2 regions of the Micromonospora sp. WMMA1363 genome follow, and region 1 is predicted to be linked to the other one. Evidence: predicted binding sites of a transcription regulator. Region 1 holds the regulator's gene; the other holds the start of a gene.
The links. The regulator HspR, encoded in region 1, represses chaperone genes until heat shock. The targets are predictions, from matches to a motif close to TTGAGTNNNNNNNACTCAA.

Region 1 (15,440 bases):
GTCGGAATGAACGCGGTCGACGCGAACACGGCGATCATGACGGCGAGCCCGGTGGCGTTGACCGCGTACGCGGCTGTCCGGGCCATGAAACGCTTGTCGTCGCCCTCGGTGCGCACCAGGTCCAGCACGCCGCGCTGCCAGTCGCGGATCAGCCGTTCGGCGCGGTCGGGCAGTTCGGGCGACGGGTGGGCGAGCGCTGGGTCGAGCAACGCCGCCCCGGCGGGATGGGCCCGCCACGCGGTGTGCGCGGTTTCCGCCGCCTCCGAGGCGACCCCGCACAGCAGCGTCACCAGCTGGGACTCGATCGCGACGCGCAGCCCGGCGGCCGGCGCCGGGCGACCGGTCACCGCGGCGGCGAGTCGGTCCCGCAGGCGCCCGAGGCGGGCCTCCAGGGTGCGGAGGAGTTCGCCGGTCCCGACGAACTCCTGCCAGCGGGCGAGGACCTCACCGCGCAGCAGTCGCCCGTCGGAGAGCCCCTGCTCGACGGTGCGGTGGGCGCTCCGGTAAGCGGCGGCGACCCGCTCGTCGAGCGTGTCGGCGGTGACGACCTGCTCGTCGGCCGCCTCGGCGAGCCCTTCGACGGTCGGGTGGAGGGTCGCGAGCGTGCCGTCCAGGGTCTGCCGGACGACGGCGGCCCGGGCGTCCGCGTCGGCGGCGAGCCGGGCGAACCAGTCGGCGAGTGGCGCGGTGACCTGTACGGGGAGCAGCCCCTGCCCGTCGACCCAGGTTTCCGGGAGAACAAACAGCGGTGTCGCGCCGAGGCCCTGCTCGGCGAGCATCTCGGACAGGTGGGCGGTGACCTCGTCGCCAGCCCCCGGCGGTACCCGGTCGAGCACCATGGCGATCACCGTGCCCCGGGACCGCGCGGTGCGGAGCACGTCCCAGGGGACGGCGTCGGCGTACCGGGCGGCCGTGGTGACGAAGAGCCACAGATCGGCGGCCGCGAGGAGTTGACCGGCCAGGGCCCGGTTGGCGTCGACCACAGAGTCGATGTCGGGGGCGTCGAGGAAGGCCAGCCCGGGCGGGAGTGCCGGTGCGGTGACCACGTGCAGGGCCCGCGGGTCCTCGCTGGGCGAGTTGGTGCGGGTCAGGCCGGGCAGCAGCGCACCCTGACGGAACCAGCTCGAGTCGGCCGGGCTGCACACCAGCACCGGGGAGCGGGTCGTGGGACGGAGCACCCCGGCGGCGCTCACCCGGGCTTGGACCATGCTGTTGACCAGGGTCGACTTGCCGGCACCGGTGGACCCACCGATCACCACGAGCAGCGGGGCGTCGAGCCGGCGGAGCCGGGGCAGCAAATAGTCGTCGAGCTGGTCGGTGACGGCCCGCCCGGCCCGGCGGGCGACCTCCGCCGAGGGCAGCGGGAGCGGGAAGCGCGCCGCGCCGATCGCGGCGCGCAGGCCGGTCAGCGCGGTGGGCAGGGTGTCGTCCCCGGTGCTGGTGTACGGGGTCTCACCGGAACCGGTGGGGCCGGTGCGGGCTGCGACGGTCGGCACGGCGGGTTCGGTGGCGGAATCGCCGTGCGTCGTCACCGCTAAAGCGTGCCCGACCGATGCATGGGAAGACAACCAGACGGTAATAACCGAGGTGGGTTGCGTCGGGTCGGCTCAACCTCACTTGACGTTTGGCGAAGGCGTGGCACTATTGAGTCCAGTTCACTCAACTTGTGGTGGGTGCGCCGCGGGCGGTGCCCGTCACCTGCTCAACCGAACGAAGCGAGGAAGCGAAGATGGCACGTGCGGTCGGTATCGACCTCGGCACGACGAACTCCTGCGTCAGCGTCCTGGAGGGCGGTGAGCCCACCGTCATCGCCAACGCGGAGGGCTCGCGGACGACCCCGTCGATCGTCGCGTTCGCCCGTAACGGCGAGGTGCTCGTCGGTGAGGTCGCCAAGCGTCAGGCGGTGACCAACCCGGACCGGACGATCCGTTCGGTCAAACGGGAGATCGGCACCAGCTGGTCCGTCGACATCGACGGCAAGAAGTACACGCCGCAGGAGATCTCGGCCCGCACGCTGATGAAGCTCAAGCGGGACGCCGAGGCGTACCTGGGCGAGCAGATCACCGACGCGGTGATCACCGTCCCGGCGTACTTCAACGACGGCCAGCGCCAGGCCACCAAGGAGGCCGGTGAGATCGCCGGCTTCAACGTGCTGCGGATCGTCAACGAGCCGACCGCGGCCGCCCTGGCGTACGGGCTGGACAAGGGCTCCAAGGAGCAGACCGTCCTGGTCTTCGACCTCGGCGGCGGCACCTTCGACGTGTCGCTGCTGGAACTGGCCGAGGGCGTCATCGAGGTCAAGTCAACCAGCGGTGACAACCACCTCGGTGGCGACGACTGGGACCAGCGGATCATCGACCACCTGGTGAAGACCTTCCGGGGCGAGCACGGCATCGACCTGTCCCAGGACAAGATGGCGATGCAGCGGCTCAAGGAGGCGGCCGAGAAGGCGAAGATCGAGCTGTCCGCCGCCGCCACCACCAACATCAACCTGCCGTACATCACCGCCGGTGCCGCCGGCCCGCTGCACCTCGACGTGACGCTTAGCCGAGCCGAGTTCCAGCGGATGACGCAGGACCTGCTGGACCGCTGCAAGGGCCCGTTCGAGCAGGCCGTGAAGGACGCCGGGATCAAGATTTCCGACGTCGACCATGTCATCCTGGTCGGCGGTTCGACCCGAATGCCGGCTGTGACCGACCTGGTCAAGCAGCTCACCGGCAAGGAACCCAACAAGGGCGTCAACCCGGACGAGGTCGTCGCCGTCGGCGCCGCGCTCCAGGCCGGTGTGCTCAAGGGCGAGGTCAAGGATGTCCTGCTGCTCGACGTGACCCCGTTGAGCCTGGGCATCGAGACCAAGGGCGGCATCTTCACCAAGCTGATCGAACGCAACACCACGATCCCGACCAAGCGCTCCGAGGTCTTCACCACGGCAGACGACAACCAGCCGTCGGTGCTGATCCAGGTCTTCCAGGGTGAGCGCGAGATCGCCGCGTACAACAAGAAGCTCGGCACGTTCGAGCTGACCGGCCTCCCGCCGGCGCCGCGCGGCGTACCGCAGATCGAGGTCACCTTCGACATCGACGCCAACGGCATCGTGAACGTCCACGCGAAGGACCTCGGCACCGGCAAGGAGCAGAAGATGACCATCACCGGCGGCTCGTCGCTGCCGAAGGATGACATCGAGCGGATGCGCCGGGACGCCGAGGAGCACGCCGAGGAGGACAAGCGGCGTCGCGACGAGGCGGAGACCCGGAACCTGGCTGAGGCGCTCCAGTGGCAGACCGAGAAGTTCCTCGCCGAGAGTGGCGACAAGCTGCCGACCGAGTCCCGCGACCAGCTCAACGAGGCGCTGGGCGAGCTGCGTGGCGCGCTCGGCGGCCAGGACATCGAAAAGATCAAGTCGGCGCACGAGCGGTTGGCCCAGGTTTCCCAGCAGGCCGGCTCCTTACTCTACGGCCAGCAGCAGGGCGAGCAGGCGGGCCAGCCGGGCGCCGGGGCGACCGGTGGTGCGCAGGCCGGTGGTGCGCCTGGTGGTGCGCAGGCCGGTGGTGCGCCCGGTGGTGCGGACGACGTGGTCGACGCGGAGATCGTGGACGAGGACAAGAAGTGACAGCCCTCCTCGGACACGCACTCCACGCACAGGGATGAGGTAACCGAATGACGGAGAAGCCACGAGCCGCCGGCCCGGGCAGCACCGGGGCGGCGCCGGGTGGCTCCGCTTCCCCCGGCGAGGCCGGTGCGGAGTCGCGGGTCGTCATCCGTAACAACCGCAAGATCATTGATACTGCGGGGTCCGACGGGGCCGCCGCCGACGCCGGGTCGGACGTCCCGGCGGAGGGACTGGTCGAGGAGGCCGAGGTGGTGGTCGACGAGATCCAGGTCGAGACCGCCGCGGGGGACGACGGCATTCCGGCCGGCCCGCCGGTGGTGGATGCCCCGGCCGAACCCGTCGACGCCGCCGCCGCGACCTCGCTCGGCGCCGAACTGGAGGCGTTGCGCACCGAACTCGACGAGCGGACCCGGGATCTACAGCGGGTGTCGGCGGAGTACGCCAACTACCGCAAGCGGGTCGACCGGGACCGAGGTCTGGTCACCGAGCAGGCGACCGGCGCGGTGCTCGCCGCGCTGCTGCCGATCCTCGACGACCTGGACCGGGCTCGCGAGCACGGCGACCTGGTCGGTCCGTTCGGCTCGGTGGCCGAGCAGCTCACCGCCGCGCTCGGCAAGTTCGGGTTGACCCCGTTCGGTGAGAAGGGCGACCCGTTCGACCCGACCCGGCACGAGGCGGTGGCGCACCAGACCTCGGCCGACGTCACCGAGCCGACCTGTGTGCAGGTGATGCGACGGGGCTACCAGATCGGCGAGCGGTTGCTGCGGCCGGCGCTGGTCGCGGTCGCCGACCCCGAGTAAGTGGTACGACACGATGATCGGATCGTCCCGTCCGCCCGCACCGGGCGGGCGGGACGACCGTTCGGTGGGAAGAGGGCGGACCGGTGAGTTCCAAGGACTGGATCGAGAAGGACTACTACGCCGTCCTGGGCGTGCAGAAGGCCGCCTCCGCTGACGAGATCAAGAAGGCGTACCGGAAGCTGGCGCGCGAGTCGCATCCGGATCACAACGCGGGCGACCCGAAGGCCGAGGAGCGGTTCAAGGCGGTATCCGAGGCGTATTCGGTGCTCGGTGACGAGGCCAGGCGCCGGGAGTACGACGAGATGCGCTCGCTGTTCGGCTCGGGGGCATTCCGCCGTAACGCCCGCGGCGGCCAGCCGTTCGACGTCTCCGACCTGTTCGGCGGCACGGCGGGTGGCGACCAGCGCTTCGGCGGTGCCGGCTTCCAGGACCTGTTCAGTTCGATCTTTTCGGGCAGTGGCGGTGCCGCACCCCGGGGCCCGGCTCGTGGGCGGGACATCGAGGCCGAGGTCGCCCTCGACTTCGACGACGCCGTGCGCGGGGTGACCCTCCCGCTGACGCTACGTGCCCCCGGGGTGTGCGACACCTGCCACGGCAGCGGCGCGAAGCCCGGCACCCAGCCTCGCGCCTGCCCGGTCTGCCACGGTGCCGGCGTGACCACCCGCAACCAGGGGTCGTTCAGCTTCTCCGAGCCGTGTCGCAGCTGTCAGGGCGTCGGCACGCTGGTCGACGAGAAGTGCCCGGAGTGTCAGGGCACAGGCGGGGTGACCAAGACCCGGACGCTCAACGTCCGGTTCCCCGCCGGGGTGGCCGACGGCCAGCGAATCCGGCTCGCCGGGCGGGGTGAGCCCGGCGAGCGTGGCGGCCCGGCGGGCGACCTCTTCGTTCACGTCAAGGTCCGCCCGGACGACCTGTTCGGGCGGACCGGCGACGATCTCACCCTGACCGTGCCGATCACCTTCGCCGAGGCCGTGCTCGGCACCGATCTGCGGGTACCCACGTTCGACGGCGCGGTGACCCTGCGGGTGCCGCCCGGGACGCCCAGCGGACGGGTCCTACGCGCGCGGGGCAAGGGGGTGGCCCGCAAGGACGGTCGGGCCGGGGACCTGCTGGTCACCCTCGACCTGGTGGTTCCGGCGGCGCTGTCGGAGGAGGCGCGGGCGGCGTTGGAGACCTTCGCCGCCCAGAGCTCGCCGGCCGCTCGGGAACATCTCGACGCGCGGGTGCGTCGAGTCAGTTGACCGGTGTTTTCGGTGGCTCGGGTGCGGTACAGGCGGAGGTGATCGGGGATGTCGGACAGATTCATCGGTGCGGATGACCCTGCCTACGAGGCCAAGGTGCTGATGATCTCGGTGGCGGCACGGATGGCGGGGATGCACCCGCAGACGCTTCGCCAGTACGACCGGCTCGGCTTGGTACAGCCGGGCCGGGCGGCCGGCGGGGGTCGCCGGTACAGCGTCCGGGACGTGGTGCTGCTGCGTGAGGTGCAGCGGCTCAGCCAGGACGACGGGATCAACCTGGCGGGCGTGAAGCGAATCATCGGCCTGGAGCGACTGCTGGAGCAGGCGCAGCAGCGGGTGGCGCGGTTGGAGGAGGAGCTGGATGCCGCGTATCGCCGGATCGCCGAGTTGGAGTCGCTGGCCCGCTTCCCGGGCAGCGACCTGGTGCCGGCCAACCGCACCTCCACCGCGCTGGTGGTCTGGCGCCCCCGCCGAAACCCCGAGCGCTGAGACGATCACGGCGTGCGGCCCGGGCCGTCCCCGTTTTCCGGCGGGAACGGGCCGCCCTGACTAGGCTGGCGATTGAGGTCTTCTCAGCTCAATTCAGACCTACCGGCATGGCGAGGGGGAGCGCATGGCGGAATCGGCGAAGAAGGTGGCCGAACAGACCGAGGAACGGCTCGAACAGGTGGCCGAGAACGTCAGGGAGAGATTCGACCGGGTCACCCACGGAAAGTTCCGCGACAAGATCCGCGAAGGGCGGTTCGCCGACTCGGCCGATCACGGCATCGACGAGGGGCGTCGCGAGAGCAGCGACCGACAGGCGCGTTGACCGATCAGCGTCAACTGCGTACGGGCCGGGACCCACGGGGCCGCGACCGTACCCGGAGGATGCCAGGAAGTAGCCGTTACTGGCATCGGGCATCAGACGGCCACCGCCTCGCCGCTCAGGCGAGGCGGTGGTTGCCCCGGACCAAGCCGCCTTCGCACCAGTCGCGGTAGACGAACAGGTCTGGCCGGGCCAGCAGCACCCGGCTGTTGTGCGCCCACGTCCGCATCAGTTCGTCGCCGTCCCGCTCGGCCTGCTCCACCAGCTTGCGGAATCGCCGCTTCGGATGAGCCCGGAAGTTCGTCCGGATCCCGTCCGCGGCGTAGATGTAGAGGCAGTGCAGCGCAAAGCGGCGGGCCGGGCAGGCCGGATCCGTGGCCAGGTCGAAGAGGGTCAGCACCAGCCGGTCACCGGAGACCAGCAGGTCCCAGTCCGGCGGCATGGAGGTCAGTGGCACAGAATCCGGCTGGTAGGCCCACGACCGCAGTTCCGCCGGCGACGGGTCGACCGGGTTGACGAAGCCGTGGAACGTCGACTCCTGCACGCTCACCGGCCAACCTTCCGCTTCTTGCGCGGGCGACGTGCACCCGCGGACCCATCGCTGCTGGGGCGAAACGGTAACCCGCGAGTGCCACCAGCGGTAGACCCCGCGGGAGCAATTCGGCAACCGCTTGGCCTGGCTGACCGTCCTGGCTGAGCGTGGACGTGCAGGTGGGTTGGCCAGCGATGGCCCCCGACCGTCAGTCGGGGACGGGTGCCGGCTGGGCCCGCTGCGCCGCCGCCCGGCGCCGCAGCCAGCCCTTGAACCAGTCGAGGTCGGGCACCCGCGCCAGCATCGGCCCGGTGACTACCGTGATCAATACGTATGCCGTCGCCAGCGCCGCCAACCGCGGCTCGACGCCGCCGGAGGCCACCGCGAGCCCGGCGATGACGATGGAGAACTCCCCGCGCGGCACGAGGGCGAGGCCGGCCCGCCAACGGCCGGGCTCGGCGATACCGGCCCGCCGGGCGGCGAAATATCCGGTGAGCGTCTTCGTCCCCATCGTCACCGCTGCCAGCCCGAGCGCAGGCAGCAGCACCGGCGGAATGTCCCGGGGGTCGGTGACCAGCCCGAAGAAGAGGAAGAACACCGCCGCGAACAGGTCGCGCAGCGGCGTGAGCAGCTCCGTCGCGTGGTGCGCCACCGGCCCGGATATCGCGATGCCGACCAGGAACGCGCCGACGGCTGCGGACACCTGGAGCTTCGCGGCCACGCCGGCGACCAGCAGGGTCAGGCCGAGCACGCCGAGTAGCAGCGCCTCCGGGTCGCCCGCCGACATCACCGACGAGATGAGCCGGCCGTACCGGATCGCCACCACCAGCACGATCAGCACGGTGGTTACCGCGATGGCAAGCGAGATCCCGCCGCCGATCAGACCCGTGCCGGCCAGCACGGCAGTGAGCAGCGGTAGGTAGAAGGCCATCGCCAGGTCCTCGATGACCAGCACGGACAGCACCACCGGGGTCTCCCGGTTACCGAGCCGGCCCAGGTCGGCGAGCACCTTGGCGATGACACCGGACGAGGAGATCCAGGTGATCCCGGCGAGGACGACCGCAGCCACCCAGTCCCAGCCCAGCAGCAGCGCGAAGGCGGCGCCCGGCAGCGCGTTCAGCACCCCGTCGATGAGGCCGGCCGGAGCCGCCGCCCGTAGGTTGCCGATCAGTTCGTTGGCCGAGTACTCGAGGCCGAGCATGACCAGCAGCAGGATCACGCCGATCTCCGCGCCGACCGCGAAGAACTCCTCGCTGGCCTTGAACTCGAACACGCCGCCGTGCCCGAAGGCCAGGCCGGCGAGAAGATAGAGGGGGATCGGGGAGAGGCCGATCCGGCGGCTGAGCCGGCCGAGTAGGCCGAGCAGGAACAGCAGCGCGCCGACCTCGATGAGTAGCGACGTGGTCTCGTGCATCCGCCTCAGCCGTCCGGGTCACCGTCGGCGAAGATGGCGGTCACGCCGTCGAGACCCGCCCGGGTCCCGACCACCACCACCACGTCACCGGCCGCGAAGCGGAACGAGGGGTCCGGAGAGGCAATCACGTCGCCGTCACGCAGCACCGCCACGATCGAGGCTCCCGTGCGGGTACGCGCCTTGGTGTCGCCGAGCCTGCGGCCCACGTACGACGAGCCGGCCGGGATGGCGATCTGCTCGGTGAGCAGACCGGCGGCCTGCTCCCGCAGGCCGGACAGCTGGCCGAGCACCAGCGAGGCGCCGAGGATGTCCGCGAGTGCCTCCGCCTCGTCGTCGGTCAGCGGAATGTCGGCCTGGCACGAGTCGGGATCGTCGGGGTCGAAGAGGACCAGGTCACGACGGCCGCTGCGGTGGGAGACCACCCCCAGTCGGCGGCCGGATTCCGTCACCAGATCGTGACGTACACCGATCCCCGGTAGGGAGGTCTGTTCGACACGTACTCGCACCTGGGCAAGGCTACCCATACCCGCAGTTGGGGCACCTCGGCAGGGCGGCCCCTCCCGGGGGGCTCCCGGTGTCGTTGCCGGTATACCGGTCGATAGTGATCCAGATCACGTTCCTGAAGTTGAGCGGAATAGGCTCAACTCTGGGAGTGTCCTTGCTAGTGGACACGCCGACCCCGGGGGAGCCCATGAACACCGAACGTCTCACCACCAAGAGCCGCGAGACCATCACCGGTGCCGTCGCACTCGCCAACCAGCGGGGCCACGCCACAGTGGAGCCCTGGCACCTCCTGCTGGCGCTGCTGGACACTGAGGGTTCGACCGCGGCCGGCCTGCTGCGCGCCGTCGGGGCCGACCCCGCCGAGCTGCGCCGGGTCACCCAGCGGGCGGTTGACGCGCTACCCGCCGCGCGCGGGTCCAGCATTGCCGAGCCGACGCTGGCCCGCGAGTTCGTCAACGCCATCGGCGCCGCCGAGCAGATCGCTCGGCCGCTCGGCGACGAGTACACCTCAACCGAGCACCTGCTCGCCGGTCTGGCCCGGGTGGGCGGTGGGGTCTCCACCGCGCTCAAGGGCGCCGGAGCCACCGACGAGGCACTGGTCGCCGCGTTTCCGATCGTGCGCGGTGGGGATCGGCGGGTCACCACCGCCGACCCGGAGCAGACCTACCAGGCCCTCGCGAAGTACGGCGTCGACCTGACCGCCAGCGCACGCGCAGGCAAGATCGATCCGGTGATCGGCCGGGACTCGGAGATCCGCCGGGTGATCCAGGTGCTGTCCCGGCGTACGAAGAACAACCCGGTTCTGATCGGCGAGCCGGGCGTCGGCAAGACCGCCATCGTCGAGGGCCTGGCCCAGCGGATCGTCGCCGGTGACGTGCCCGAGTCGCTGCGGGACAAGAAGCTCGTCTCGCTCGACCTCGGCGCGATGGTGGCTGGCGCGTCGTACCGGGGGCAGTTCGAAGAGCGGCTCAAGTCCGTCCTGGAGGAGATCAAGAACTCCGACGGGCAGGTCATCACCTTCCTCGACGAGCTGCACACCGTCGTCGGGGCCGGCAAGGGCGAGGGCTCGATGGACGCCGGCAACATGCTCAAGCCGATGCTGGCCCGGGGCGAGCTGCGGATGGTGGGCGCTACCACGCTGGACGAGTACCGCGAGCACATCGAGAAGGACCCGGCACTGGAGCGCCGCTTCCAGCCGGTGCTGGTCGGCGAGCCGACCATCGAAGACACCATCGGCATCCTGCGCGGTCTCAAGGAGCGGTACGAGGTGCACCACGGCGTACGGATCACCGACGCCGCACTGGTCGCCGCCGCGTCGCTGTCGGATCGCTACATCACCGACCGGTTCCTGCCGGACAAGGCGATCGACCTGGTCGACGAGTCCGCGTCCCGGCTCCGGATGGAGATCGACTCCCGGCCGGTCGAGGTGGACGAGATCGAGCGAGCGGTGCGTCGGCTGGAGATCGAGGAGATGGCGCTGGCCAAGGAGCCGGACGCCGCCTCCGCCGAGCGCCTGGAACGGCTGCGCAAGGAGCTGGCCGACAAGCGTGAGCAGCTCACCGCGCTGTCGGAGCGCTGGCAGCTGGAGAAGAGTCACATCGCCAAGCTCTCCACCGCAAAGGAGGAACTGGAGCGGCTCAGCGGCGAGGCCGAACGTGCCGAGCGCGACGGTGAGCTGGAACGCGCCGCCGAGCTGCGGTACGGGCGCATTCCTGCGCTCAGGGCCGACCTGGCAAAGGCCGAGGAGGAACTGGCCGGGCTGCAAGCCGACGGCGCGATGCTCAAGGAGGAGGTCAGCGCTGACGACATCGCCGCCGTGGTGGCCTCCTGGACCGGCATCCCGGCCGGCCGGCTGCTCGAGGGCGAGACGGCCAAGCTGCTGCGGATGGAGGAGTCGCTGCGGGCCCGGGTGGTCGGCCAGTCCGAGGCTGTCGCGGCGGTCTCCGACGCGGTCCGCCGCGCCCGGGCCGGCGTCGCCGACCCGGACCGTCCGACCGGCAGCTTCCTCTTCCTCGGTCCGACCGGTGTCGGCAAGACCGAGCTGGCCAAGGCGCTCGCCGAGTTTCTCTTCGACGACGAGCGGGCCATGGTCCGCATCGACATGAGCGAGTACGGCGAGAAACACTCGGTGGCCCGGCTCGTCGGGGCTCCGCCCGGTTACGTCGGCTACGAGGAGGGCGGCCAGCTCACCGAGGCGGTGCGTCGTCGGCCGTACTCGGTGGTCCTGCTGGACGAGGTGGAGAAGGCCCACCCGGATGTCTTCGACATCCTGCTCCAGGTGCTCGACGACGGCCGGCTCACCGACGGCCAGGGTCGCACCGTGGACTTCCGCAACGCGATCCTGATCCTCACCTCCAACCTCGGGTCGTCGGTGATCGGCGACCTGACGTTGGCCGAGGAGCAGCGTCGCGAGGGTGTGCTGGCGGTGGTCCGGTCGCACTTCAAGCCGGAGTTCCTCAACCGCCTCGACGACATCGTGGTCTTCGCCGCCCTTCAGGGTGCGGAACTGCGGGTTATCGTGGACATCCAGTTGGAGCGGATGCGCCGCCGGCTCGCCGACCGCCGCCTGGGCTTGGAGATCACCGAGCCGGCCCGGGCCTGGCTGGCCGAACACGGCTACGATCCGATCTACGGCGCCCGCCCGCTGCGTCGCCTGGTGCAGTCGGCGATCGGCGACCAACTGGCCAAGGCCCTACTGGCCGGCGGGATCCGCGACGGCGACACGGTCCGCGTCGACCTGTCGGACGCCAAGGACGGCCTGACGGTCACGGCCGCCTGACCGCAGCCCGTGTCGATCATGAGTTTGGCGGCGGTCGAGGGATCTTCGTCAACCTCATGATCAACAGGGTGGGCGCGTATCGGTCGGGTAGGACAGGGGCGTGTCGCGGATCGGGAGGAAGACCGGGCGTCAGCTCGCCGCGGCCCTTGCGGAGCTGCGCCGTGCCGAGATCGTGGCGTTGGGCTGATGGGGACCTCGGCGCGCTGCTGCCGGTGATCGAGGCGTACCAGCGGGTCGAGGCCGCGCTGGCCGACCACCCGGAGGAGGAACGCGGGCAGCTCGACCAGCTGCCGGCCGCCCGGCGGACTGGGTGTACGCGGCCAGACCGGCTGGACCCGGTGGTCGGCCGGGCGGCCTGGGCGGCGCCGCGACCCGGCCGACGTCGCCACGTTCACCGGCTGAAACATGGCCCGCACGAGGGTGCGCGAGTACACCGGGACCGACTCGGCAAATCTTGATCAACTGGCCGGTACGAGCCGGCCGAACGGCTCTGCCGATACGCCCGGCCGACCCGTACGTTGCGAGCCATGACCGCCCCCACCGACGTCCCGGCGCGACCGCCTCGGCCGCGCACCGTCACCGTCGCCGTCTGGCTGCAGCTCGCCTCCGTGCTGGTTCTACTCGGCCTCGTCGCGCTCGTGATCGTGCAGGCCGTCCAGTGGGACGGCCACATCGACCGCGCGGTGCGGGCGGTTCCCGACGTCGACCCGGGCGAGGTGAGCGCCGAGCGGTGGGGCAACGTCACCGGAGCGCTCTTCATCAGTGTGCCGGTCCTGCTGCTGGCGGTCTGGTATGCCGCGACCGCGCGGCCGGTGCACCGGGGCGGGAACGTCGCCCGGATCCTGGTCTTCGTGGGCGCCGGCCTGCAACTACTGGTGTGCCTGGGGCAGGGGTGCCTCGGGGTGGTTTTCCTCCCGATGCTGCTCGCGGGAGCAGGCTTCGACGAGGCGTATCCCGACGATGGTGATCCGCCGGCGGAGTTCTGGGAGGACAGCGCGTTCCTCGATGCCCTGTACGGCACGACCGATCCGTTCGACGCCGTGTTCTTCCCGCTGGGCGTGCTCGGGGCGCTGCTTGTGTTCCTACTGACCGCCGCGGTGGTGCTGCTGCTGGTGCTGCCGCCGGCGCACCGCTGGTTCGTGGCCGCCCGGCCCGTGCCGCCGCCGCTTTCCACCATCCCCGCGCCGTACCTCGCAGCAGAACCGGTCCCGCCCGCCTACGCCCCGCCCGACTACGCCCCACCCGGTTACGTCCCGCCGGGCTACCAGCCGCCCGGTTACTTCACGGTCCCACCCGGATACCTGAGCTGTCCCGACCCCTCCGCGCACGCCCCGTCCGGCGCGCAGGTAGTAGACCCGGGGAGCCCATCCGGCGTAGACACGGAGGTCCGCCGACCCGACGTCCCCGGCTCCTCGTCTGACGATCGCTGACCCGAGCCGGTCGTGGCAGCCAGCCGTGCGGCGTACCGCAGGTAGCCTGCCCGTAGCCGCGTGGCGCGGCTACTGACGACATCGACCGTCGCGCCGTCCCGCCACGTTGGTCCGTACTCGGTACGGTGTGCGCGCGATCTAGGGAAGGAGAATCGTGGTCGACCCCCAGCAGGGACCGGCGCGGGTACGCCCCGCCGTCGTGACGATTTCCAGCTATCTGCTCATCTCCTACGCTGTTCTCTCCGTGATCAGCCTGATCATCGGGCTGACCACCATCAACACGTACCGGGACGTCTTCCGCGACGCGTATGCCGGCACCGATGCCGAGGGCACCGAGGGTTTCATCGTGTTCGGGGTCCTCGCGGGCAGCGTGGTCAGCCTGCTCTTCGCGATCGGGCTGGTTGTTCTCGCGTTGCTGAACAACCGGGGGAAGAACGTCGCCCGCATCATCACGTGGATCGTCGGCGGCATCGCGCTCTGCTGCTCCGGGCTGGCTCTGGCCGGCACCGCGGCCGGTGGCGCGATGAGCGGCCCCAGCACCGGGGACGCGCCGAGCCAGGAGGAGATCAACCGCCGTCTCGACGAGGCGCTTCCCTCCTGGTACGAGCCGGTGAGTTTGCTGCTCACGGTGCTCGGCATCATCGCCCTGCTGGCGGCGCTGATCCTGTTGGCGCTGCCGGCGGCGAACGAGTTCTTCCGAAAGCGCCAGCCGGCCTGGGAGCCGCCGGTCCCCGGCGCCGCCTACCCGGCGTACCCGTCGACCCTGGACCAGCCCGGCTACCCGCAGACTCCCGGCTACCCGCAGACTCCGGGCTACCCGCAGACTCCGGGTCAGCCGGGTCAGCCGGGTCAGCCGGGCGGACCGGAGCAGGGCGGCGAGTCGCACCCTGGATCCGACCGGCCGGGTCCGACCCCACCACCGGTGAGTTGAGCGCCGGATAGCGACGACGGTCCTCCGGATAGGTCTTGCAACGCAACTCCTAACCGGAGGGACCAGTCGTGTCGTACCCCGACCGACCCCGTCGCCCCGCGGTGGTGGCGGTCGTCGTGCTGCTGGCGCTGATGGCGGTCGCCGCCGTCGGTGGGGCTGGCCGTGCAGCGGGCCGGTCCGGTGGAGCTGGGGGAGGACGATCGGGCCGCCGCCGGGCTGCTCGCCCGGCTCGACGAGGCGTACCCGGGCTGGTAAATCCCGCTCGGCGCGGGGCTTTCCGTCGGGCAGGTACTCGGCTACCTTGTGGTGGCCGTGCTGCTGGCACTTCCGCCAGCGACCACCTGGTTCCGTCGGCCGGCACGGGTTTCGCACGCCCCGGCCCACCCGCCCCTGTACCCCCGAGGTGAGGACCACCCGTGAACCTCGACCAGCCGACCACCGAGCGTCGGGCCCTCGTCACCGGAGCGACCGCCGGTATCGGCGCCGCCTTCGCACGGCGACTGGCGGCCGACGGTTGGCGCCTTGTCCTGGTCGCCCGGGACGCCGTCCGGTTGGCGGAGTTCGCCGCGGAGCTGGCCGGCCGGCACGGCGGTGAGGTCGAGACGATCTCCGTGGACCTGTCCACCGACGACGGTTGCGCGGAGGTGGAGCGACGGATCGCCGAGGGAGCGCCGGTCGAGCTGCTGGTGAACAACGCGGGCATCAGCCTCAACACGCCGTTCCTGCGGTCGTCGGCCGAGGCGGAGGCCCGCCTGCTCCGGCTCAACGTGCACGCGGTGATGCGGCTGACCCTCGCCGCGGTGCGTCCGATGACCGAGCAGCGGCATGGGGCAGTGATTAATGTCTCTTCGGTGGCAGGGTTCGGGGTGGCCATGCCCGGTTCGACATACTCGGCCAGCAAGGCGTGGGTCACCAACTTCAGCGAGTCGGTCGGTCTCTCCGTCCGTCCGTTCGGCGTGCGGGTGCTGGCGCTCTGCCCCGGCTACACGCGGACCGAGTTCCACGACCGCGCGGGAATCGACATGTCGAAGACTCCAGGGTGGATGTGGCTGCGGGCCGACGAGGTCGTCGACGAAGCCCTGCGTGACCTGCGAAAAGGCAAACTGGTCAGCGTGCCCACCTGGAGGTACAAGCTGGCCGTGGCAGGACTGCGGTACGCGCCCCGGCGCCTGCTGGGGGCGGCCTCGCGGGACACCCGCGGCCGGATCGGTCGCGACGGTCGCTGAGCCGCCAACCCCGCCGCGGGCCCGCCACCACGTTGGGTGCTCGCTCAGCGTAGCCGGACATCGCCGTCCGTCTCATCGCCCGCAGGGCTGATCGGAGCCGACCCCGCACGCGGCCCACAGCGTCGCGCAGTACGCTCTTCGCCATGGCGGACCACGACGACCTGC
Region 2 (15,440 bases), 3.2 Mb from region 1:
GAGGAAGGCCGGTGGAATGGGCGAACCAGGCGGGTCGGGGTCGAAGGCGGACGGCCAGTGGTGTTCGGGCACGGTCGGTAACGGGCGGCGCAGCTCGCGCCGGATCGGAGAATGGGGGTCGATAACTGCGCCCGGGGATTCAGCGAAATTGCGTGCGTAAGTGTGCGGGGCGGAGAGAATGTGGCGGAGGAAGGCGAGAGCGGGGGGAGCATCATGGATTTCAGGCGACGAATGACGCTGCTCGCGGCGGCCGTCGCGATCGTACCGTTGGCCCTCGGCGGATGCACCGTCGACCGCAACGCACGATCGGAGGAGGGCCGGACTGCCCCGGAGTTGGCCGTCACTCCGGCCGACCGGGCCCGGGACGTCCCGATCAGCGCCGAGGTGGGCGTCGCCGTCAAGGGCGGCAAGGTGACTTCGGTCCGGATCACCGACGACAAGGGAGCGGACGTCAAAACGGAGCCCCGGGAGGACGGCTCGGCCTGGGTGCCGAGCGCGCCGCTGCGGCCCCGCCGGACCTACACGGCTGAGGTGACCGCCACCGGCGACTCCGGCAAGACGGCCACCCAGCGGACGACCTTCACGACCATGCCGAAGTCCACCAAACCAGCAATCACCAGCACGTTGTATTTCGCCGGCAATCGGACGTACGGAACGGCCATGCCGGTGACCGTCGCGTTCGATCCGCCCATTCCGAAAGAGGCCAGGGCGACGGTGCAGCGCCGATTGTTCGTTAAGACCAATCCGCCCCAGCCTGGCGTTTGGTCCTGGGTGTCCGACGGCAGCCAGGTCTACTACCGGGCACCCGATTTCTGGCGTCCGGGAACCACGATCAGCGTCCGCGCCGGCCTCGAGGGGCTGCCGATCGGCAAGGAGCATGTCGGCGACTCCGACCGGAGGGCGACCTCGAAGATCGGCCGGCAGGTCTCCCTGGAGATCGACAACGCCACCAAACAGATGTCCGTGCACCGCGACGGCAAGCTGATCCGCCGGATCCCGGTGAGTCTGGGCAAGCCGAGCACACCGACCTCCAGCGGCAAGATGGTGATCATGGAGAAGCACCAGTACGCCACGTTCGACACCCGGGGGAGCCGAACGGCGGCTACGTGGTCGACGTCGAGGACGCGCAGCGCCTCACCTGGGGCGGCGAGTTCATCCACGCCGCGCCGTGGTCCGAAGGGGACCAGGGGTACACCAACGTCTCGCACGGCTGCACCAACGTCTCCTCCGCCGCCGCGGACTGGCTGATGGGCGTCACCCAGGTCGGCGACCTGGTCACCTTCAAGGGCACCGAGGTCGAGTTGACCGAGGGCAACGGCTGGACGGCCTGGAACGTGAGCTGGGACCAGTACGTCAAGGGCAGCGCCCTGCCCGTGCCCGCCGGGCTCAAGCCGAGCCCCACGCAGGCGCCGCATCCCGGCATGGTGGCCGGCGGCTCGCCCTCGCCGGTGCCGTCCGAGAGCGGCTGAACCAGGGGACGCGGGGGACCGGCCGGGAGCGGGTGGGTCCCCCGCGGCGTCCCGGTCCGGCGGACCGTCAGCGGGACGGTACCCGTCCGCCCGCCGCCCACGGCCTCTGCTGAACCGTTCGCCGGACCCGGTGGGCGGTTCTCCCGGGTGCCACCCGGAAGGGGGATCCCCGACCCGTGGGGGTGCGACCCTGGTCGTACCCGGATCCCGGCCTGCGGGGGGACGAAACTGTCGGTGGGGCGGGCTAGATTCGTCGGTATGGGGCAGCGGGACGATCGGTTCCACGTCGAGGTCGACATGGGTGACCGGGTGGTAGACGTGCGAGCCGTCGGCGAGGTGGACATCGCGACCGTCGGCGTGCTGCGCTCGGCGCTGTGGGCGGTGCCAGCCCGGTCGGTGCTCCGGCTGGACCTGTCCGGCGTCAGTGTCCTCTCCGCCGTCGGGGTGCGCGCGCTGGTCGCCGCCCACCTGCGGCTCCGCTCCGGTGGCGGGGAACTGGTGCTGGTGCGCCCCGACCCGGTGGTGGCCCGGGTGCTGCGGGTGACGGGCCTGCTCCGGGTGGTCCGGGTCGTCGCAGCCGATCCGGCCGCTCCCGTCCCGACCGTGCGGGAGCTGATCGCGGCCTGAGCGCCAAGGCGGGCGTCGTCCGGGCACGCCCGGGGCTCGGCCGACCGATGCCACGGGCTCGCGGGCGAATCTTGTCCCCGCGCTGGCGGCTGGCTGTGCGGGGCGGCGGAGGTCAGCGGACGTCGAGCAGGTCGACGACGAACACCAGGGTCTCACCCGGCTTGATGACGCCTCCGGCGCCCCGGTCGCCGTAGCCGAGGTGCGGCGGGATGGTCAGGCGACGACGACCACCGACCTTCATGCCGACGACACCCCGATCCCAGCCGGCGATGACCCGTCCACCCCCGAGCGGGAACCCGAACGGCTCCCCCCGGTTCCACGACGCGTCGAACTCCCGGCCGGTGGAGTGGGCGACACCGACGTAGTGGACGTTCGCGACCTGCCCCACCTGCGCCTCTGGCCCCTCCCCGATGGTGATGTCCTCGATGACGAGATCGGCCGGGGGCGCGCCAACGATCGGGCCCACTTCGGGCTTGCCTGCCTGGTCCATCCGGGAGTCTCCTACCGTGTCGGTCGTGACGTCGTTCGCACCGTGATCCTGCCGGATCGTGATCCGCCGATGCCTGTCGGGCGCGGCCACATCGTCGGAGTGCCGCGGCAGGCCCGCGGCTGATGGGACAACGGGCCGGTGAACCGCCTGCCGTGCTGGACGAGCGGGGCGGCTGGTCGACATCGTCACGCGCGGTGAAGGCGCGGTGACCGGTCGCGGGTGTGCCGCCCGTGGGTCGGCCCTCGGCGGGCGTCGAGTTCGGCGGAGCCACGACGACCAGCCGGCCGGCTCGCCTAGTCTCGGAGGCGACGACGCGGCCCGGTCCGGTCGACGATCCGGCGGGCCCGGCCGCCCCGCACCGTCGGCGGGGCGCGGCGTCACGGATGCGGAGGGCGCCGGGTGGACGAGGCGACGTTCGCCGTGCCGCTGTGGGGCTGGGCGGCGGTCGGCGCGGTCATCGCCGTCATGCTCGCGGTCGACGTGCTCTCCCACCGCGACAACCACCTCATCGAGCTGCGCGAGGCGCTCGCCTGGTCGGCGGTGTGGATCACCGCCGGTCTCTCGTTCGGACTGGTGGTCCTGATCTGGCTGGGCGGCCAGCCCGCGGGCGCGTACTACTCCGGCTACCTGCTCGAGAAGGCCCTGTCCATCGACAACGTCTTCGTGTTCGCGCTGCTGTTCCGCTACTTTCGGGTCCCCGACGAGTTCCAGCACAAGGTCCTCTTCTGGGGAGTGGTTGGCGCCCTCGCCTTCCGGCTCGTCTTCATCTTCGCCGGCGCCCACCTACTGGACCGGCTGGCCTGGGCCGGGCTTGCCCTCGGAGCGTTCCTGGTCTGGACGGGCTGGCGACTCGCCGCGCGCGGCGAACCCGAGGTCGACCCGGGCCGCAACCCGGCCGTGCGGCTCGTCCGGCGGCTGGTGCCGACCGATCCGCATTACCACGGTAGCCACTTCACGGCCCGGGTCGACGGCCAGCGCAGAGCCACGCTGCTGCTGGTCGCGCTCGCCGCGATCGAGGGCACCGACGTGGTCTTCGCGATCGACTCGGTGGCGGCGATCCTCGCCATCACCACCGACACGTTCCTGGTCTGGACGGCGACCGCGTTCGCCGTGCTCGGCCTGCGGAGCCTCTACTTCTGCCTGGCCGGTCTGCTGCGGCACTTCGGCTACCTGCGGTACGGACTGGCGGTCGTGCTCGCCTTCGCCGGAGTGAAGCTGATCCTCGCCGAGACGCCGGTGGGCGAGGTACCGGTCTGGCTCACGCTGACGGTGGTGGTGCTGGCCCTGTCGGCCTCGATCGCCTGGAGCGCTGTCGTCGCCCGCCGGGGACGCAACCGGGCCGGCCAGCGGCGGCTCATCCCGCCGGATCGCTGACTGCCGCCGCGAGCTGGGCCGCGAGCCGGGCGGGCGCCTCGCCCAGCGACGGCCCGTACCAGGTCAGGTGCCGGCCGGAGACCAGGGCGCACGGCACACCCGGGAACGCCTCCGGGCCGTCGCCCGGGGCGAACGGGTACGGCTCGTCCGGCAGCACCACCAGCTCCGGCTTCCGCGCCCGCAGCTCGGCCAGGGGCGGCCGCGGATACCGCTCGGCGTGGTCGGCGTACAGGTGGGTCACGCCCAGCCGGCGCAGTACGTCACCGGCGAACGTGTCCCGACCCAGCACCACCCACGGCCGCCGCCAGACCGGCACCACCGCCCGACGTGGCGGCGCGTCGACCGGCACGGCGCTCCACGCGTGGCGGGCAGCAGTCAGCCAGCCCGGCTCGGCCGCCGCGCCCAGCTCCGCCAGCAGGGCGGCGAGCTCGGTGAGCGCGTCGTCCACCGTGCGAGGGTAGGTGACCCGCACCGGCACGCCGGCCGCCGCCAGGGCATCGGCGTCTTCGCGTCGGTTCTCCTCGACGTTGACCAGGACCAGGTCGGGCCGGAGCGCGCGGATCCGGTCCAGGTCCGGGTATTTGCTGCCGCCGACCCGTGGCACGTCCAGCCCGACGGGGTGGGTGCACCAGTCGGTCGCCCCGACCAACAGCCCGGGGAGCGTCGACGCCACCGCCTCGGTCAGTGACGGCACCAGTGACACCACCCGCATCCGCCCGTCCACCCCCTTCGTCTGCCGGCTCACGCCGATCATGCCGCGTGTTCGGCTGGCCGGGGCGGGGTGGGGTGTCGACAATGACACGGTGCCCCCGAACACCCCCGCGGATCCACCCACTCGGCCCGTACCCGACTACGGCGTATCTCCGACGGAGGCGCTGGCCCGGTCCCGGGCCTTCGCCGACGCGATGGTGCGACGTCGCACCATCCGCGACTTCGGCGACCGACCGATCCCGGCCGGCGTCCTTGACCAGGCGTTGCGTGCCGCGGCTTCGGCGCCGAGCGGCGCCAACCGGCAGCCGTGGCGATTCGTGGTGGTCACCGACCCGGAGCTCAAGCGCCGGCTGCGGGTCGCCGCCGAGGCCGAGGAGCGCATCTTCTACGAACAGCGCGCACCGGAGGAGTGGTTGGCGGCGCTGGCGCCGCTGGGCACCGACGCGAGCAAGCCGTTCCTGGAGACCGCGCCCGCGGTGATCGTGGTCTTCGAGGTGCACCGCGGTCCGGACACCCCGCGCCCCTACTACGTCAAGGAGTCGGTGGGGATCGCGGTCGGACTCCTGCTCGCCGCGCTGCACCAGGCGGGCCTTGCCACCCTCACCCACACTCCGAGCCCGATGCGCTTCCTCAACGAGCTGCTGGACCGGCCCACCGAGGAACGGGCCAACGTGGTCATTCCGGTGGGTTACCCGGCGGACGGGGCCACCGTTCCGGCCATCACCCGTAAGCCGCTCTCCGAGGTGGTCGTCTGGCGGTGAGCCGTCCGTCCACGCGGTGGCGCGGAAGGCGGCTGGCTGCCGGGCGGTGCCCGTGGACAGCGTGCGGGCTCCGTGTTGACCTGAGGTGACGAGGTCGCGCACGGCCCGCGGCGGCTGGGAGACCTGGTGCAGCGGCGTGTGCCCGGTGTCACCGGTCGCCAGTGGACCGGCGCCCCGTGGGAGACCTACGACGTCGCGGTCTGCGTCGCGAAGACCGGTCGCCCGACCTCGCGGAGCTGGTGACGGTGGTGGAGCACCGGTTCTCCACCGGGATCGACCGGCTCGCCGAGGATCTCGCCACGCTGGCCGTCGGTGCGCCTGCGCGCTCGGGAGAGCGCCGCGCGGGCGCTGACGTCGCGGGACGGGTTGCGGGCCGGAATCCGCCGGTCAACCGCCCGCCGCGACGAGCTGGTCGACGGCTTCGCTTTCGACCACCTCTGCGTCGGCTGACGAGGCACTCCTGGCGCGCCCGCAAGCATCGCGGCGAGTTTTCCACGCCGGTGTTGAACCTCCGCCGACGTGGCCCCGTACTCATGCGGGAATGGACAGGATCTTCCCGACCGCGTCAATCAGACGCGGAAGACGGTGCGGGAGGGCATCGTCGGTCATCGACGCGCCGCCGGGTACGCCCCGACGCCTGACGCCGGGTGTGCCATCTCAATTCCGTAGGTCCGCCGAGGTCTCGATTCAACAACCGGATCGCGAAGGAGTAATTCGATGCGCAGGTCCATACGGGTGCGCCGGTCATCCGGCAACGCGAGGAGCAAGCGACTGATCGCTGTGATCGGCACACTCGCGGTCTTCGGCGGCATCGTCGCCGTGACCCAGATCTCGTCGGCCGGGGAGCGACGGTCGAACAAGCCCCGACGGGCGGCCGCCGAGTGCGTGCCGCCCAGCCCGGGCGCGACCGCGCCGGCCGCTACCGGCACCACGACCCGTACCTGGCAGAACGGCCGGTGGGTGCGTAACCACTGGGGTGACGGTCAGCAGTCGGTCGAGGAGTGCCAGGAGACCCGGACGGCGACGCCCCCGCGGACAACGGCGGTACCGCCGTCGCCTGTCCCGACGTGGCCGGTGCGCTGCCGCAGGTGCCGGAGCGGGCCCGCGCCGAGGTGGATCGGAACCTCGCCCAGCTGCAGGACCAGATCACCGAGGCCGACCGGCGGCTAGCCGCCGAGGGGCGTCGCGGCGAGAGGTTCATCCGAAGCGCCATCCTGGCCCCGCTGGCCAGCAAGCGGCAGGCGACGCTGAGCCGTATCGCCAGCGCCATCGACCGGTTCGGTCCGCGCCCCCGCAACCTGTCCCAGCTTGCCGGGTGCCAGGTCGCCCCGACCGGCGACAACAACGACGGCGACAACAACGACGGCGGCAACGACGATGACGGCGGCGGCGACAACGCGCCGGGTGCAGGACTCGATGTGCTCGCAAACAACTGCGACAACAGCCAGCTCCAGCCACACGACGGATTCCAGAACGGCAACCGCTGTGTCAGCACCGCTTTCGGTGAGGTCGGTGCCGCCGCGAACAACCCCTCTCTGCTGATCACGGACTTTCCGCAGCAGGTGGAGCGCGACGAGCCGTTCACCTTGCGGGTCTCCACCAAGAATCTCATCCGGGACCGGTTCCTGGCCGCCGGTCAGGGCGGCTACTACGTCGAGAGCTCGCTGCTCAACGACCAGGGCCTGACGCGCGGGCACTTCCACACCGCGTGTCGAATGCTGGAGAGCACGTCGGAGGCGCCGGCGAACCCGGAGGCGGTACCGGCGTTCTTCGTCGCCACCGAGGACAACGGGGGCGGAGCCCGGCCCGACCAGGTCACGATCCAGGTTCCCGGGCTGCCGGAGTCCGGCGTCGCCCAGTGCGCGGTCTGGGCCGGTGACGGCTCGCACCGGGTGCCCATGATGGAGCGGGCCAACCAGACCCCGGCGTTCGACGTGGTCCGGGTCGAGGTCAACTGAGCGGGGCCGCGGGCCGTCCGGGGGCGTGCCCGGGCGGCCCGGCGCCGGGTCGGCTTGCCGCCGAAGCCAATCGGGTCAGCGGATCAGGCGGATGTTCGGACCCGGAGCGCGGTGATTCCTCGACCCGTCCCGGCCCTGGCCAGCCGCTGCTCCGTAACGGCCCGTCAGCCTTGTGATCAATTGCGGCGCATGGTGTGACGAAGGGGTGACCGCCGCCGGTGTGGGTGACGCGCCACGCTTCGGTGGGCGGAATGAAGTAATCTCAGCGACTTTGCGGTAGGTACTTGTACTCGAAATGGGTCAGGTGGAGTGCGGCGGCGAGGATGTCGCTGATCCGGTGTGGGCTGGCGGTGGTATGCCGGAGGGTTTTCCAGCGTCCGACCAGGATCGCGAAGCCGCGTTCGCCCTGCCAGCGCAGTCCGCGTAGCAGCCGGTTGTAGGCGCGGTTGTCGGGAGCGAGCCGCTGCCCGTCGGTGGGCTGCTTGACCGGGACTTTGACGCCTTGACCTGCGCCTTCGTAACCGGAGTCGGCCAGGGTAGGCAGGTCGAGTTCGGAGGCGGCCCAGTTCAGGGCAGCCGTGATGCCCTGCTGTTGGGCGCAGGTCAGATCGTGCAGATGCCCCGGCATCGCCGCGGAGGTCCACACCGGCAGGCCGTCCGGGCGCATGACCGCTTGAACGTTTCCGCCGAAGTCACGATGCTTGCCGGAATACCAGGCGTCGATCGTGTCGCCCTTGACGCTGAGGGTGGTCTCGGCCACCCGGTCGCAGTCGAACAGCTTTCCGTCCAGGATCACGTACGACCAGCCGTCGTCGGCGACCCGGCGCAGGGCTGTGTGTAGATCCTGGGCCTGCGCGGCCAACACTGCGACACCCTCGGCCATATACCGGTACGCAGTGGCCCGGGAGATGCCGAACCCGGCGCCCAGCAGGGTCGCGTCCTCGCCTTTGCGGAACCAGACGAGCACCAGGAGTGCCTGGTAGAAGCAGGTCAACGCGCGGGTGTCGCGCCGTGTCCCCTTGGCTCGGCGTTGCGCGGCAAGCAGCCGGCCGAGGTACTGCACGAGTTCCCTGGGGACGTCGACCATGGCACGATAGGCAATCACGTGGAGCCCTCTCGAAGACGTGGATCTTGTCGCAAAGACCTGTCTATCGATGGCTCCACGCCCACTTCCAGCACCGTCCGGCGTGACCCGGTTCGCCCGTGTCGTACCAATCAACACATTCGCGTCGCTGAGATCAGCTCAATGATCGGCACGCGAATACCGGCGGGGCCGCACCCCCTTCAAGCGCGACCCCGCGCGCGGGTTGGGCCCGCTGCTGGCTCAGCGCTTCTTGTAGGCCTCGACGACCTCGACCGGGATCCGACCGCGCTCGGAAATCTTGTAGCCGTTCTTCGCGGCCCATTCGCGGATCGCCCGGTTCTGCTCGCGGTCCATTCCCGCCGCCGATCCGGCTCCGCGACGGGATGTCCGTGACGTGTCGACGCCACCACGGCCGATCCGCCGCCCGGCGTTGAGGTACGGGTCCAACGACTTCCGCAGGACGCCCGCGTTCTCGTCGGAGACGTCGATCGTGTACGCCACGCCGTCCAAGCTGAACTCGACGGTCCGATCGGCCATTCCGCCGTCGAGGTCGTCAGTCAGAACTGTGATTACTTTTCTGGCCATCGCCGATTACTCCCTGTGTGGGGATGGGGTGTGGTCAAAGTTTGACGTATCCCGCGGCACTATCGCAAGAAAGCGCGTCGTCTTCATTCCGGCGAGTCGAGTAATCCTCCAGCGAAATTCGATGGTCGACCCAGCCGGAAACTGCTCCCGGCGGGTGGGGCGGACCGCTGGCCGGTGCCTGCGGCGGGTGTCCCTCGGGTGTCGCCCAGCACAGCGTCACGTGTCGTAGGTCACAGGCAGGAACAAGGGGTACGGTTTGTTACTTGAGTTGAACACGCTCAACTCAACGCGATGGCAGGTGTTCGATGGCGACTCTTCCGGTACTTCCCTTGACCGACGCCGTGCTGCTGCCCGGCATGGTGATCCCGGTGACCCTTGACCCGACCACCCAGGCCGCCGTCGACGCGGCCCGAGCCGCCGGTGACCGTAGCTTGCTCGCGGTGCCCCGCCTCGATGGCGAGTACGGTCCCGTCGGCGTCGTCGCCACCATCGAGAAGGTCGGTCGACTTCCCAGCGGGGAACCAGCCGCCGTGATCCGCGGCCTCACCCGGGCCCGGATCGGCTCCGGTGTCCCCGGACCCGGCGCCGCCCTCTGGGTCGAGGCGACCGAACTGTCCGAGCCCGCCCCCGCCGGACGCGCCCGGGAACTCGCCCGCGAGTACCGGGCCCTGATGACATCGGTGCTTCAGCAGCGCGGTGCCTGGCAGGTCATCGACGCGATCGAGCGGATGACCGACCTCTCCGAACTGGCCGACTCGGCCGGCTACGTTTCCTGGCTCAGCCTCGCACAGAAGACCGAGCTGCTCGCCGCGCCGGACGTCACCGCCCGACTGGAACTGCTCGTCGGCTGGGTCAAGGACCACCTGACCGAGCAGGAGGTGGCCGAGCAGATCAACACCGACGTCCGCGAGGGGTTGGAGAAGTCCCAGCGCGAGTTCCTCCTCCGCCAGCAGCTCGGCGCGATCCGCAAGGAACTCGGCGAGGACGCGCCGGACGGCTCCGCCGACTACCGGGCGCGGGTCGAGGCGGCCGACCTGCCCGACAAGGTCCGTGAGGCGGCGCTACGCGAGGTCGGCAAACTGGAACGGGCCAGTGACGCCTCCCCGGAAACCGGCTGGATCCGCACCTGGCTGGACACGGTGCTGGAACTGCCGTGGACCACGCGGACCGAGGACAACACCGACCTGACTGCGGCCCGCGCGGTGCTCGACGCCGACCACGCCGGCCTGGCCGACGTGAAGGACCGCATCCTGGAGTACCTCGCGGTGCGTAACCGGCGAGCGGAGCGCAACCTCGGCGTGGTCGGCGGTCGCGGCTCCGGCGCGGTGCTCGCCCTCGCCGGCCCGCCCGGGGTCGGCAAGACCAGCCTCGGCGAGTCCGTCGCCCGGGCGCTCGGTCGCAACTTCGTCCGGGTCTCCCTCGGCGGTGTCCGCGACGAGGCGGAGATCCGCGGCCACCGGCGTACGTACGTCGGCGCGCTGCCCGGCCGGATCGTCCGCGCCCTGCGCGAGGCCGGCTCGATGAACCCGGTCGTGCTCCTCGACGAGGTCGACAAGCTGGCCGTCGGCTACGCCGGTGACCCGGCCGCGGCCCTGCTGGAGGTGCTCGACCCGGCCCAGAACCACACCTTCCGGGATCACTACCTGGAGGTCGACCTCGACCTGTCCGACGTGCTCTTCCTGGCCACCGCCAACGTGGTGGAGACCGTCCCCGGCCCGCTGCTGGACCGGATGGAGTTGGTCACCCTGGACGGCTACACCGAGGACGAGAAGGTGGCCATCGCCCGTGACCACCTGCTGCCCCGGCAGCGGGAGCGGGCCGGGCTGACCGTCGACGAGGTCAGCGTGACCGACGAGGCGCTGGCGCGAATCGCCGGGGAGCACACCCGGGAGGCCGGAGTGCGGCAGCTCGAACGTGCCCTGGCGAAGATCCTGCGAAAGGTGGCCGTCGCGTCGGCGACCGACCCGGCCCCGGTCCGGGTGGACGCCGACAACCTGACCCGCTACCTGGGCCGGCCGAAGCACACCCCGGAGTCGGCGGAGCGGACGGCGGTCCCGGGAGTGGCCACCGGCCTGGCGGTCACCGGCGCCGGCGGTGACGTGCTCTTCATCGAGGCCACCAGCATGGACGGCGAGCCGGGGTTGACCCTGACCGGTCAGCTCGGCGACGTGATGAAGGAGTCTGCGCACATCGCCCTGTCATACCTGCGGTCGAACGGGCGGCGACTGGGGCTGGACCCGAACGCGCTGGCCGGGCGGCGGATCCACCTGCACGTCCCGGCGGGCGCGGTGCCCAAGGACGGCCCCAGCGCCGGCATCACCATGGTCACCGCCCTGGCGTCGCTGGCCAGCGGCCGGCCCGTCCGCCCCGAGTTCGGGATGACCGGTGAGGTGACCCTCTCCGGTCGGGTGCTGCCCATCGGTGGCGTGAAGCAGAAGCTGCTCGCCGCGCACCGGGCGGGTCTGACCGAGGTGATCATCCCGAAGCGTAACGAGCCGGACCTCGACGACCTGCCGACCGAGGTGCGCGAGGCACTGACCGTGCACACCCTCGCCGACGTCGCCGACGTGCTCGCCCTGGCGCTGCGCCCGGCCGACCTCGATCCGGCGCAGGACGGTCCGGCGTTGCTCACGGCGCGGTGACGGCAGTACCGCGAGGAGCGGCGACGTCTTCCGGCCGTACTCGAACCATGCTCGACAGCCACGAGAACGGGGGAGCGGGATCGGGGGCAGCGATGCCGGCAGGTGCCAGTGGTCGGCGCCGACAACGTGGTCAGCGAAAACGTCGAGTAGCGACGCCGTCGTAGCCGAGTCGGCGGGTGGGGCGAGTCACCGGTTGCCCGTCCCACCCGTTGACCCGGGCGGGTCAGGGCTGGTCGCGGCGCCGGTCACCGCGGTCGAACCGCCGGTCCCGGTCGCCGTCGCCGTCGCGGTCCCGGCGCACCGTCGCCCTGCGACCCTTGATCGTGCTTCCCCGCAAGCCATTGATCACCTCGTCAGCCACCCCGGCCGGCACCTCCACCAGGGAGAACCGGTCGGCGATCTCGATCGAGCCGATGTCCCGCCCGCGCACCCCGGTCTCGCCGGTGATCGCACCCACCAGGTCCTGTGGCCGGACCCCGGCGCGCCGGCCCAGGCCGATGAAGACCTGCGTCGTACCCGTGCCCCGGGGCCGACCGCCGCCACGGCGTTCGCCGCGGCCCTCGTACCCAGGCCGGGCCGTCCTGGGCGCGCGGACCGCGACCTGCGGGATCTCCTCCTCGTCCGCGGTGCCGGGGAGCGTGGCCTCGTGCGCCAGCCGCACCGCCGCGAGCGCCACCTCCATCAGGTCGAACTCGTCGCTCAGCGACTCGACGATCACGCGGAACGGTTCGAGGTCGTCCTCCAGCAGGCTCTCCCGCAGCGCGGCCTGCGTCAGCTCCAGCCGGCGCGTGCGCAGGTCCGCGACCGTGGGAATCTTGTCGATGGTGATCCGCTGACCGGTGACCCGCTCGATGGTCTTGAGCATCCGGTGCTCGCGTGGCTCGGCGAGGGTGATCGCCACCCCCTCGCGGCCGGCGCGTCCGACCCGACCGATCCGGTGCACGTACGACTCGGGTGCCGACGGCACGTCGTAGTTGACGACGTGGCTGAGCTGCTCCACGTCCAAGCCCCGGGCCGCCACGTCGGTGGCCACCAGCAGGTCGGCGGTGCCGGCCCGCAGCCGCCCCATCACCCGGTCCCGCTGCTCCTGGCTCATCCCGCCGTGCAGCGCCTCGGCCCGGTACCCGCGGCCGTTCATCGTCTCGGTGAGCCGGTCGACCTCCTCCCGGCTGCGGCAGAAGACGATCGCCGCGGTGGGGGACTCCACGTCCAGCACCCGCCCGAGCGCGGCCGGCTTGTGCGCCCGCGCCACCAGGTACGCGCTCTGCCGCACCCGGGGGGCCTCGCCGGCCACCGGCTGCTCGCGGGCGATGAGGATGCGCACCGGGTCGGTCAGGTGCGCGCGGGCCAGCCCGTCGATGCGGCTGGGCATCGTCGCCGAGAACAGCACTGTCTGCCGCTGCTCCGGCGCGTGCTCCAGGATCGCCTCGATGTCCTCGGCGAAGCCCATGTCCAGCATCTCGTCGGCCTCGTCCAGCACCACGGTGGCGAGATCGGTCAGGCGCAGGGTGCCCCGGGCGATGTGGTCCAGCGCACGGCCGGGGGTGGCCACCACGACGTCCACCCCTGCGTCCAGCGCACGCAGCTGCCGACCGATCGGCTGCCCGCCGTAGATCGGCAGGACCCGGGTACCGAGGTCCTTGCCGTAGCGGTGGAACGCCTCGGAGACCTGTACCGCCAGCTCCCGGGTCGGCACCAGCACCAACGCCACCGGATCCCCGCCGGGACGGTCGTCCGGCAGCCGTTGCAGCAGCGGCAGTGCGAACGCCGCCGTCTTGCCGGTGCCGGTCGCCGCCTGCCCGAGCAGGTCCCGCCCGGCCAGCAGCGGCGGGATCGCCTCCCGCTGGATGGGGGTGGGCTCCTCGTAGCCGAGCGCGGACAGCGCGGCCAGCAGTTCGGCGCGCAGGCCGAGGTCGGCGAAGGCGGTCGCCTCGTCGCCCACGGGCGGTTCGGCGGGTGGATCGTGCCGTACGGGTGTGGAACTCATGCGTCAAGCCTTTCATCACCGCCGCACGACCAGTCCGGCGGCCGGCACGTCACGACGATCGGTAGCCTGCCCGCCGACGTGCCGGCGGGCAGGCAAAACCGACGGGATGGGTCAGGCTCGGGTCAACTCCGGCTCGCGCTCGTTGGACGCGTCGGTGGTCGCGGGGTTGAGGCGGTGGTGGAGCTGGTCGCCCTCGACGTCGACGGCGGGGAGGAGCCGGTTGAGCCAGCCGGGTAGCCACCAGGCCGCACGCCCGAGCAACGTCATGGTAGCCGGGACGATGGTCATCCGGACGACGAGGGCGTCGATCAGGACTCCGACGGCCAGCGCGAACCCCATCGTCTTGATGAACATGTCGTGGGAGGGTACGAAGCCGACGAAGACGGCCATCATGATGACGGCGGCGGCGGTGACCACGCGGGCACCGTGCTGGAACCCGTTGACGACCGCCTGCCCGGCGGGGGCACCGTGAACGTACTCTTCCCGCATCCGGGTGACGAGGAAGACCTGGTAGTCCATGGCCAGCCCGAACACGATGCCGACCAGGAAGATGGGAATGACGCTCGGGGTGGGGCCGACCTGGTCGACGCCGACCACTTCTGCCAGCCAGCCCCACTGGAACACCGCGACCACGGCGCCGAAGGTGGCGGCGACGGTGAGCAGGAATCCGAGGGTGGCCTTGACCGGGACCAGGACCGAGCGGAACACCAGCGTCAGCAGCAGGACGGCCAGGCCGATCACGAGCAGCAGGTAGGGCGGGAGCGCGCCGGTCAGCCGGTCGGACACGTCCTTCTGCAACGCGGTGTGCCCGGTGACGGCTACCTCGGTCCCGAGATCCCGGCCCCGTAGGGCGGTGACGAGGCCGCTGGTGGCCTCGTCGGTGGGGCCGCTGGCCGGGATCACCTGAAGCAGCGCGGTGTCACCGGCGGCGTTGACCGCCGCCGGGCTGACCGCCGCCACGTTCGGCATGCCCGCGATCATGTCGGCGACCTGCCGCGCGGTCGCCTGGGCGTCGGCGCTGCCGGTCGTGTCGACCACGGCCAGGAGCGGGCCGTTGAAGCCCGGCCCGAAGCCCGCACTGAGCAGGTCGTACGCCTTGCGCTGGGTGGTCTGTGGCCCGGCCACGCCGTCGTCGGGCAGGGCGAGGCGCAGATCGGACGCGGGGATGGCGATGACGCCGAGGCCCACGACGGCGGCCAGCAGCGCCGTGACCGGGCGCCTGGTGACCAGGCGCGCCCAGCGTAGTCCCACGGTCGGCCGGTTCGGGGCGCTGCCCGCCTCGGGGTCGCGGGCACGGCGTCCGAGTACCCGACGACCGGCGATGCCCAGCAGCGCCGGGAGCAGGGTCAGCGCGATGAGGACGGCGATCGCGACGGTGCCGGCGGCAGCAAGCCCCATCTGGGTGAGGAAGGGGATGCCGACCACGGACAACCCGGCAAGGGAGATGATCACGGTGAGGCCGGCGAACACCACGGCTGAGCCGGCGGTGCCGACCGCGCGGCCGGCCGCCTCGCCCAGGTCACGTCCGGCAGCCAGTTCGTGCTGGTACCGCGAGACGATGAACAGCGCGTAGTCGATGGCGACCGCCAGCCCGATCATCAGGGCCAGTGCCGTGGCGTTCGAGGACACGTCCACGACGGCGGTGAGCGCGGTGATCCCGGCGATCCCGATCCCGATTCCGATGATCGCGGTCAGCAACGGCAGGCCGGCCGCTGCCAGCGAGCCGAAGGTGACCAGCAGGACGAGCGCGGC

Region 2: lon (endopeptidase La) is a predicted target of HspR. The motif match lies at 9,323-9,341, and genes of this name have one in related genera.

The regions. Positions count from the first base shown of each region.
Region 1 covers NZ_JAUALB010000001.1:4,082,173-4,097,612, reverse strand. The annotation lists gene QTQ03_RS19075 (ABC transporter) at 1-1,532, opposite strand, end outside; gene dnaK (molecular chaperone DnaK) at 1,730-3,610, shown strand; gene grpE (nucleotide exchange factor GrpE) at 3,658-4,410, shown strand; gene dnaJ (molecular chaperone DnaJ) at 4,494-5,651, shown strand; gene QTQ03_RS19055 (heat shock protein transcriptional repressor HspR) at 5,700-6,140, shown strand; gene QTQ03_RS19050 (hypothetical protein) at 6,265-6,462, shown strand; gene QTQ03_RS19045 (hypothetical protein) at 6,578-7,009, opposite strand; gene QTQ03_RS19040 (cation:proton antiporter) at 7,200-8,405, opposite strand; gene QTQ03_RS19035 (cation:proton antiporter regulatory subunit) at 8,411-8,911, opposite strand; gene clpB (ATP-dependent chaperone ClpB) at 9,097-11,688, shown strand; gene QTQ03_RS19025 (hypothetical protein) at 11,850-12,146, shown strand; gene QTQ03_RS19020 (hypothetical protein) at 12,216-13,118, shown strand; gene QTQ03_RS19015 (hypothetical protein) at 13,273-14,049, shown strand; partial or broken gene QTQ03_RS19010 (hypothetical protein) at 14,206-14,469, shown strand; gene QTQ03_RS19005 (SDR family NAD(P)-dependent oxidoreductase) at 14,466-15,275, shown strand; gene pyrE (orotate phosphoribosyltransferase) at 15,419-15,440, shown strand, end outside.
Region 2 covers NZ_JAUALB010000001.1:851,999-867,438, forward strand. The annotation lists partial or broken gene QTQ03_RS03910 (L,D-transpeptidase) at 232-1,217, shown strand; gene QTQ03_RS30195 (hypothetical protein) at 1,248-1,469, shown strand; gene QTQ03_RS03915 (STAS domain-containing protein) at 1,728-2,096, shown strand; gene QTQ03_RS03920 (FKBP-type peptidyl-prolyl cis-trans isomerase) at 2,209-2,586, opposite strand; gene QTQ03_RS03925 (TerC/Alx family metal homeostasis membrane protein) at 3,052-3,960, shown strand; gene QTQ03_RS03930 (helical backbone metal receptor) at 3,941-4,672, opposite strand; gene QTQ03_RS03935 (nitroreductase family protein) at 4,866-5,432, shown strand; gene QTQ03_RS03940 (hypothetical protein) at 5,745-5,882, shown strand; gene QTQ03_RS03945 (hypothetical protein) at 6,434-7,390, shown strand; gene QTQ03_RS03950 (transposase family protein) at 7,653-8,495, opposite strand; gene QTQ03_RS03955 (histone-like nucleoid-structuring protein Lsr2) at 8,715-9,059, opposite strand; gene lon (endopeptidase La) at 9,365-11,701, shown strand; gene QTQ03_RS03965 (DEAD/DEAH box helicase) at 11,925-13,688, opposite strand; gene QTQ03_RS03970 (MMPL family transporter) at 13,800-15,440, opposite strand, start outside.